DNA from 3 places in the Peribacillus sp. FSL R5-0717 genome. Region 3 is predicted to be linked to each of the others. Evidence: riboswitches for the same ligand, from Rfam matches in the RefSeq annotation. Region 3 holds a riboswitch; each other region holds the start of a gene.

The links. A riboswitch is a leader RNA that binds a small molecule or an ion and turns the genes downstream of it on or off. The one in region 3 is predicted to bind S-adenosylmethionine.
Region 1: it holds a riboswitch for S-adenosylmethionine, as region 3 does, so the genes downstream of both, metK (methionine adenosyltransferase) here and mtnK (S-methyl-5-thioribose kinase) in region 3, are expected to answer to the same signal.
Region 2: it holds a riboswitch for S-adenosylmethionine, as region 3 does, so the genes downstream of both, NYE65_RS10645 (methionine ABC transporter ATP-binding protein) here and mtnK (S-methyl-5-thioribose kinase) in region 3, are expected to answer to the same signal.

Annotation. Positions count from the first base shown of each region.
Region 1 is NZ_JBBOOF010000001.1:1,974,695-1,977,825, forward strand. Features, by position in the region: gene metK (methionine adenosyltransferase) at 199-1,392, opposite strand; SAM riboswitch class I at 1,556-1,718, opposite strand; gene pckA (phosphoenolpyruvate carboxykinase (ATP)) at 2,148-3,131, shown strand, end outside.
Region 2 is NZ_JBBOOF010000001.1:2,168,094-2,171,224, reverse strand. Features, by position in the region: gene NYE65_RS10650 (O-acetylhomoserine aminocarboxypropyltransferase/cysteine synthase family protein) at 1-1,028, shown strand, start outside; SAM riboswitch class I at 1,146-1,258, shown strand; gene NYE65_RS10645 (methionine ABC transporter ATP-binding protein) at 1,412-2,446, shown strand; gene NYE65_RS10640 (methionine ABC transporter permease) at 2,439-3,107, shown strand; gene NYE65_RS10635 (MetQ/NlpA family ABC transporter substrate-binding protein) at 3,123-3,131, shown strand, end outside.
Region 3 is NZ_JBBOOF010000001.1:226,909-230,039, forward strand. Features, by position in the region: gene NYE65_RS01060 (pyridoxal phosphate-dependent aminotransferase) at 1-19, opposite strand, end outside; gene NYE65_RS01065 (carbon-nitrogen family hydrolase) at 119-901, shown strand; SAM riboswitch class I at 973-1,126, shown strand; gene mtnK (S-methyl-5-thioribose kinase) at 1,205-2,407, shown strand; gene mtnA (S-methyl-5-thioribose-1-phosphate isomerase) at 2,422-3,131, shown strand, end outside.

The sequences.
Region 1 (3,131 bases), 1.7 Mb from region 3:
TATTTGCACCAATTTCACGAGTAAATCGCTGAAACTCACGAGTATTTGCTCCTAATTCACGAATAAACGCTCATTATTCATGAGTAAGGCCCTTAAAGTTGAATTTCTTTGGGATTTCTTGAATTATTCCCGCAGACGGCTAAGTTAATCCATAAAAAAGGTGCCCCGCAAATAACGGGACACCTTTTTTTATATGAATTACGCTTGTGCTTTTAATGTTTCTGCTTTGTCCGTGCGTTCCCATGGAAGATCAACATCTGTACGGCCGAAGTGTCCGTATGCAGCTGTTTGTTTGTAGATTGGGCGACGAAGGTCAAGCATTTTGATGATACCAGCTGGACGAAGGTCGAAGTTTGCGCGAACTAGGTCAACAAGGACTTCTTCGCTAACTGTACCAGTTCCGAACGTATCAATGGAGATCGATACAGGCTCTGCCACACCAATTGCGTATGCCAATTGAACTTCCGCTTTGTCGGCAAGGCCGGCTGCCACGATGTTTTTCGCAACGTAACGTGCAGCGTATGCAGCAGAACGGTCAACTTTAGTAGCATCCTTACCAGAGAATGCACCGCCGCCGTGACGAGCGTATCCGCCGTAAGTATCAACGATGATTTTACGTCCAGTAAGACCAGCATCCCCTTGAGGTCCGCCGATTACGAAACGGCCAGTCGGGTTGATGAAGTACTTAGTATCTGCATCGATCAACTCGGCTGGAACGACAGCTTTGATCACATGTTCTTTTAGATCGGCTTGAATTTGTTCAAGCGTAATTTCTGCATCATGCTGTGTAGAGATGACGATTGTATCTACACGTACAGGACGGTTATTCTCATCATATTCCACGGTTACCTGTGTTTTACCATCAGGGCGTAGGTAAGCAAGAGTTTCATCTTTACGAACTTGAGTCAAGCGGAATGAAAGTTTATGCGCCAATGAAATCGGAAGCGGCATAAGCTCTTCTGTTTCATTACAAGCGAATCCGAACATAAGACCTTGGTCCCCTGCACCGATTGCATCGATTTCTTCATCTGACATATTTCCTTCACGAGCTTCCAATGCTTTATCGACACCAGCTGCGATATCGGCAGACTGCTCATCAATGGAACTCAAAACGGCACAAGTTTCAGCATCGAAACCGTATTTCGCACGTGTATAGCCAATTCCTTTAACCGTATCACGAACGATACGCGGGATATCCACGTAAGCGGACGTTGTAATTTCACCAGCAACAAGTACAAGACCTGTAGTTACACTAGTTTCACACGCAACACGTGCATTTGCATCCTTAGCTAGGATAGCATCTAAAATGGAATCTGAAATCTGATCACAAATTTTGTCCGGATGGCCCTCTGTAACAGATTCAGAAGTAAATAGACGTTTCTTTGACATCATATTTCCTCCTTGGAAGTTAGTATGTTGTAGGCATAAGCCTGATTTTTACGGAACTCGTTTCCCTCATTAGTTTCAACTATAGACACAGAATTACTTATAAAAAACACAAAAACCTTCCCTGGCAAATGAGGAAAGGTTTAAAATTCTGTCTTCTATCCTTTCACTCTTATCGTTCAAGGGTTTTTTACCTTGCTCAGGTTAGCACCATCACCACTATTCCTTGAAGACCTTCGCTTTATTTTCGGCGATCGATCTTGGAGTCAAGTTCAATATGGCAGGTTGCTGGGTTTCAAAGGGCCTGTCCCTCCACCAACTCGGGATAAGAGAATCCGTACAATTTAAGATATTATCGTATCTAGCTGGAATTTGTCAATGCTTTTCTAAAAAGAACATTTCCACCCAGAATGGCGTTCATTTGAAAAAACATGTTGATACAACGTCCTAGAGGGGTTTACAACGCAATATACGAATAGAAATGTTGTAAATTGCCATTAATAATAAAGTATTGAATATCGAAAAGGAACGACATCCAGACTTTCCCTTTAGACATATATTGTTTACTTACTTCCTATTTAAATAAATTTTTCCTCATGAAAGTATATGCAATCATCCTGACTCGGTTCCTGCCGGATTAAAATGATTAATGCGGCTATCTGAAAATAATCACAAATTAAAAGAAATAGTATAGACTAATTAAATGAATGTGTTATACTAATTGTAATCTAAAAACTCAAACAAAGGAAGGTACCTCATATATGAATTCTGTAGATGTTTCTAATGAGTTACACCAATTATTAACAGGAAACAATGTGCAAACTCAACTATCAGTTCCTCAATTGGTCGAAAAAGTACTAAGCAGAAATGAAGGCGTTTTAACATCAACCGGCGCGGTAAAAGCTGAAACTGGCAAATATACTGGTCGTTCACCTAAAGATAAATATATCGTGGAAGAAGCATCAGTTAAAGATAAAATCGATTGGGGTCCCGTGAACCGGCCGATTTCCGAAGATGTGTTCAATAAACTATATAATAAAGTAGTTGACTACCTAAAAGCAAAAGAAGAGATTTTTGTTTTTAAAGGTTTCGCTGGTGCAGACGAATCATCACGTCTTCCCATCCGTGTTGTTAATGAATATGCTTGGCATAACCTTTTCGCCCATACTTTGTTCATCCGTCCAAACGAAGAGGAACTGAGAGGTCACGAAGCTGAATTCACGATCCTTTCTGCACCTAACTTCAAAGCGGACCCCGAAGTGGACGGAACTACATCCGAAACGTTCATCATCGTATCATTTGAACGCCGTACGATCCTGATCGGCGGAACGGAATATGCAGGAGAAATGAAAAAATCGATCTTCTCGATCATGAACTACTTACTTCCAGAGGCTGGAATCCTTCCAATGCATTGCTCTGCCAACGTAGGACGTGAAGGGGACGTCGCTTTATTCTTCGGACTGTCCGGTACAGGCAAAACAACTTTATCAGCAGACACTAGCCGTAAATTGATTGGCGATGATGAGCACGGCTGGTCTTCTAACGGCGTATTCAACATCGAAGGCGGCTGCTATGCAAAAACGATCAACCTTTCACGTGAAAAAGAACCGCAAATTTTCGATGCAATCCGTTTTGGTGCTGTATTGGAAAATGTTGTTGTTGATCCGGATACGCGTGAAGCAAACTATGATGACAGTTCATTGACTGAAAACACTCGTGCTGCTTACCAAATGCAAGCAATCGAT
Region 2 (3,131 bases), 1.9 Mb from region 3:
TGAATATCGCTGCTGCAGGGGATGAGATTGTTTCAGCCTCAACATTATATGGCGGTACGTATAACCTTTTCGAAAACACTCTTCCTAAATATGGGATCAAAGTGAAGTTTGTTTCTCCCGATGACCCTGAGAATTTTAAAAGGGCGATTACACCAAGAACTAAAGCCATTTTTGCTGAAACGATAGGAAATCCAAGTTTGAGGGTGCTCGATATTGAAGCGGTAGCGGAAATCGCCCACGAAGCCGGCATACCTTTAATCATTGATAATACCTTCGCGACACCGTATCTTTGCAGACCAATTGATTTTGGAGCGGATATTGTCATCCATTCCGCTACAAAATGGCTTCTTGGAAATGGAACGACGCTAGGCGGTGTCATCGTGGATGGAGGGAAATTCGATTGGAACTCGCCGAACTATCCTGGCTTCACGGAGCCTGACCCAAGTTACGACGGTCTGGTATACGCCGAGGCAGTTGGCCCTGCCGCATTCATAACGAAAGCCCGGGTCCAGTTACTCCGTGATTTGGGCCCTGCGCTAAGTGCCCAAAGTGCATTCCAGTTTACGCTTGGACTTGAAACGCTGCATGTAAGGATGAAAGAGCATCTATCAAACACCAAGTCTGTCATTCAATATTTAAAAAACCATCCTGCCGTGACCTGGGTTTCACATCCTGGTGATGAGGATCATCCCGATAAAGCCCTTGCGGATAAATATTTGCCAAAGGGAGCTGGATCTGTCGTCACATTTGGGATTCAAGGTAATCGCGAAGCTGGGGCAAAACTTATCAATTCGGTGGAATTATGGTCCCATGTGGCGAATGTAGGGGATGCGAAGAGCTTGATCATCCACCCAGCAAGTACGACCCATCAACAATTGAATGAGGCGGGTCTTGCGAAAGCGGGTGTAAGTGCCGATCAAGTCCGTTTATCGATTGGGATTGAAAATGTAGACGACTTAATAGAAGATTTGGAGCAGGCAATTGAAAAGGCGACGAAAATCGTCTCCTTGACTTCCAAAACGCTTTAAGCAAAGTTCCTGTTCATTCTTGTACTAGAAATAATATACATTGCGCTCCTTTTTTATCTATGATAAAATTTCTCCATACTAAAGAACTTAATGATGTACAAATATTCTATATATTAGCTCTTATCAAGAGAGGTGGAGGGATGTGCCCGATGAAACCCGGCAACCGACAAGGAGATTTCCTTGGAAAGGTGCCAATTCACACAAAGTTTAATCACTTTGGAAGATGAGAGGAAGGCCTGTTTCTTCACCTGCCTTTCTGCTCATGCAGAAAGGTTTTTTCTATTTTAATTGGGAAAACTTTTACATGATAGGAGAAACAGACTAATAATGTAGAGAAATCAACTAAGTTCATAGGTTTTATTGGATAAAAGAGGTGAGGGTTAATGATTACATTGACGAAAGTCAGTAAGCTGTTCCGAACAGGAAAAGGAAACAGTGAGACGATCAAGGCTGTAAATAATGTGAATGTTGAAATAAATAAAGGCGAGATTTTCGGGATCATCGGTTACAGTGGAGCGGGGAAAAGTACTTTGATCAGAATGCTCAATGGATTGGAAACACCGACAGAGGGATCCGTTGTGGTGGCTGAAAAGGAAATTTCAAAAATTAAAGGGGCTCAGCTCCGTAAGGCCCGTCAAGAAATCAGCATGATTTTCCAGCATTTCAATCTATTATGGTCAAGGACCGTTCAGGAGAATATATCTTTCCCGTTGGAAATTGCAGGAGTTTCTAAACCTGAACGCACCAAGCGTGTGAACGAATTGATCAAGTTAGTCGGACTTGAAGGCAGGGAAAAGGCTTATCCTTCGCAATTAAGCGGAGGGCAAAAGCAAAGGGTGGGAATAGCCAGGGCTCTGGCAAATGACCCTAAAGTGCTGCTGTGTGATGAAGCGACTTCTGCATTGGATCCGCAGACTACCGACTCCATACTCGAATTGCTTGTTGACATCAATCAGCGTTTGGGATTGACGATCGTCTTGATTACGCATGAAATGCATGTAATACGTAAAATCTGCCATCGCGTCGCCGTGATGGAAAGCGGGCAGGTTGTTGAACAAGGTCCTGTCCTGGATGTCTTCAAGAATCCTAAAGAACAAATGACGAAGCGTTTCGTGCAACAGGTAACGGAACCGGAAGAAACAAAAGAAACGATGGACCATTTGCTCGAACGCTATCCAGCAGGCAAAGTGATTCAATTGACCTTTGTAGGTGATCATGCAGAAAGCCCATTGATTACCAAGCTTGTACGTAACTTCGAGTTGGATGTCAATATCGTTCAAGGTAAGATATCCCAAACAAGAAGCGGTTCATATGGAACATTGTTTATCCATCTAGATGGTAAAGAGGATGAAATGCTCCGCGCAATCGAATTCATTAAAGCACAGCAGGTAGGCGTGGAGGTGATTACTCATGCTTGAAGAATTATTGCCGAATGTTGATTGGGAAGACATCGTTGAAGCTACGAAAGAAACGCTTTACATGACAAGCGTCTCTGTAGTGGCAACCTTTTTTATAGGCATAATACTAGGATTGATCCTTTTCCTGACAGGGAAGGGTAATATGTGGCAAAACCGGGCTGTTAACGGGGTCATGAGTGCTGTCGTCAATATATTCCGTTCCATTCCATTTCTTATTTTGATCGTGCTGCTCATTCCTTTCACTAAAGCGCTTGTCGGTTCCATGATCGGTGAGAACGCTGCACTGCCGGCACTTATTATCGGTGCTGCCCCATTTTATGCGCGTATGGTTGAAATCGGCCTTCGTGAAATCGATAAAGGTGTAATTGAAGCCGCTAAATCGATGGGGGCAAAAACGAGCACGATCATTTGGAAGGTCCTTCTTCCAGAGTCGATGCCTGCCCTTATTTCCGGGATTACGGTAACATCGATTGCATTGGTTGGATATACCGCAATGGCCGGTGTCATCGGCGCTGGCGGGCTTGGTAATCTAGCCTATTTGGACGGCTATCAAAGAAATCAAAATGACGTTACGTTTGTAGCGACAATCGTTATTCTAATTATCGTCTTCATAATTCAAATTATTGGAGATGTGATTACATCTAAATTGGACAAAAGATAAAGGGAGATGAATAGGATGAAAAAG
Region 3 (3,131 bases):
ATTTTTCGAATTGCACCATTTATACACCTTCTCTGAAATTTCTTGAAATTCTAGTCACAAATGATATATGTTTATCGTAGTCTTGTAAAGCATTTTTTACATGTGGGGGGTTTAAACGATGAAGTGGAAAATAGCTTGTATTCAAATGGATATAGCTTTCGGGCAACCAGATGTCAATTTTCAGGTTGCAGAACAATGGATGGAAAAAGCAGCTCGGTCCGAACCCGATATCGTCATATTACCAGAGCTTTGGACAACCGGATACGACTTGACCAGGCTGAATGAGATTGCTGATCAAGAGGCAGAAAAAACGATTGAATTTCTTAAAACACAGGCACAGAAACACCAGATTCACATCATCGGCGGTTCCATTGCGAAAAAAACAAGCAAGGGAATCTATAACACCATGATCATCATCGATAAACACGGAAAGCTCATTAAAGAATATGATAAGCTTCACTTATTTCAATTAATGGATGAACATCATTTCCTGCAGCCAGGTGAAAAAGATGGTTTATTTACCCTTGATGAAAAAATATGTGCCGGCTTCGTTTGTTATGACATTCGTTTCCCTGAATGGCAGCGAGCCCATACCGTTCAAGGCGCGGAAGTTCTTTTCGTTACGGCTGAATGGCCAAAGCCGAGACTCGATCACTGGAGAGCCTTATTGATAAGCCGTGCCATCGAGAACCAAGCCTATGTTGTAGCCGTTAATCGTACAGGTTCGGATGTCAATAATATATTTGCGGGCCATTCCTTGATTATTGATCCATGGGGGAATATCATAAGTGAAGCCGGAGAAGGAAACGAACTATTGACAGGCACCTTGGACTTCAACAAAGTTACGGAAGCACGTAACAAAATACCTGTATTCGAAGATCGCCGTCCTGATTTTTATTAATTTACCCATTGACAAACTATTTAAAAAGTTGATATTATTTTCCCGAAGATTAAAATTTCAGAAAACATTTACTCTTATCAAGAGCAGGCTGAGGGATAAAGGCCCTATGAAGCCCAGCAACCGACTGTAATACCATTGTGAAATGGGGCGGATCTTCCGCCGGATTATTAAATCCACAGAGCACGGTGCTAATTCCACCAGAATTCATTTTCTGGAAGATAAGAGGTCCGAAGCCAAAACTTCTGCCTCTTTCTATATGAAAGAGGCTTTTTTATTCTTATTTTGAATCTGGAGGGGAAAAGAATGACTCAAAACCATTCAAATTTTAAGAGATTGACAAACGAAACAGCTATAACTCTTGCAAAAAAACTTGGGTTGGTCAATGCGGATGCAAGTTTGAAATGTAATGAAATCGGCGATGGAAACTTAAATTATGTTTTTCATATTACAGACACGGTCACAAACAAAGGTATAATAATCAAACAAGCGGTCCCTTATGCCAAGGTACTTGGTGAAAGCTGGCCGCTGACATTGAAAAGGGCAGCCATTGAGGCGAATGCGCTGATTCATTTCAGAAGTTATTGCCCCGAATTCGTACCGCAAGTCTACTATTCGGATGAACAGCTTGCCATCACAGTCATGGAGGATTTATCGCACTTGAAAATCGTTAGAACAGGATTGATCGATGGCGATTCATATCCATTGCTTTCACAGCATATTGGTGAGTATGTTGCGACGACGGCATTTTATACATCCGATCATCATTTAGAACCCTCTTCGAAAAAGGAGGTGGCCCGACATTTCACGAATCCCGAACTCTGCAAAATCACTGAGGTCTTTATTTTCACGGATCCATTTTTTGAGGAACTCCCTGGAGATTTCGAGGTGGAATTGAAAGATGCCGCCCAAAAAATATGGAATGATCAAGAAGTGATACTTGAGGTCGCCAAGCTGAAGCAAAGCTTTGAAACCGAGCAGGAAGCCTTGCTTCATGGAGATTTACATACTGGAAGTATATTTGCAAGTAAAACTGAAACAAAGGTTATTGACCCGGAATTCGCTTTTTATGGGCCAGTTGGTTTTGACCTTGGTCAATACACCGCCAACCTTCTCTTTCAGGCAATTACACGAAATGGCGCTGGAAAGGAAGAGATTTTCACGCTCCTTCTTGAATTTTGGAATGCCTTTGAAGAAACTTATACCGAATTATGGGAGGTCCAAAATAAAAGCCCATTCCGCCATGTGAAGGGTTATCTGCCTTATTTACTGACAAAATTCAAAAAAGATGCATTCGGCTTTGCAGGCTGCGAACTGATTCGGCGAACCATTGGCCTTTCCCATGTAGCCGATTTAAACGTCATTGAAGATAAAGAAACAAGGATCGCAGCCAAAACGGCAACATTGGAAATCGGTACTTTATTAATTAAAAAACGGGAGGAATTGGATGTTCCAGCCGTCATTGAAGCGTTGAAGCAACGGACACTGCCATCTTACTCAACCATTTAAAAGGAGACCTGAACATGACTACAATTGCACCCTTACCATATTCGGTACATTGGGATGATACCCATATTACATTATTAAATCAACAAGCCCTTCCTTCCATAACTGAATTTATTGAACTTCATTCTGTTGATGATGTATATGACAGCATTTTTACATTAAAAGTTCGCGGTGCCCCAGCAATTGGGCTGACGGCAGCATTCGGTGTTGCACTTGGCGCCAAGCAGGAAACAACTGCTGATTTAGGGGAATTCAAGAAAAATGTAACGAGGCATATTGAAAAACTCGCCTCTTCACGGCCTACTGCAGTCAACCTTTTTTGGGCGTTAAGGAGGATGGAGAACACCTTGCAGGCTGCGCAAAGCATTTCAAATGCCAAGGAAGCACTTGTAGCGGAGGCTAAAGCCATCTTTGATGAAGATGAAGAAATGTGCAGGAAAATCGGGGAACATGGTTTATCGCTATTCAATAGAGGAGATTCCATTCTTACACATTGCAACGCCGGGGGAATCGCCACGGCTCGGTATGGTACTGCCTTGGCTCCCTTCCACCTGGCTAAAGAAAGGGACTTTCCGCTAAAAGTGTACGCATGTGAAACAAGGCCTGTCCTGCAAGGGGCACGTTTGACGGCTTGGGAATTGATGCAAGCGGGAGTTGACGTCACCTTAATTTCTGATAATATGGCTGCCCATACGATTCACCAGAAAGAAATAAAGGGAATTATCGT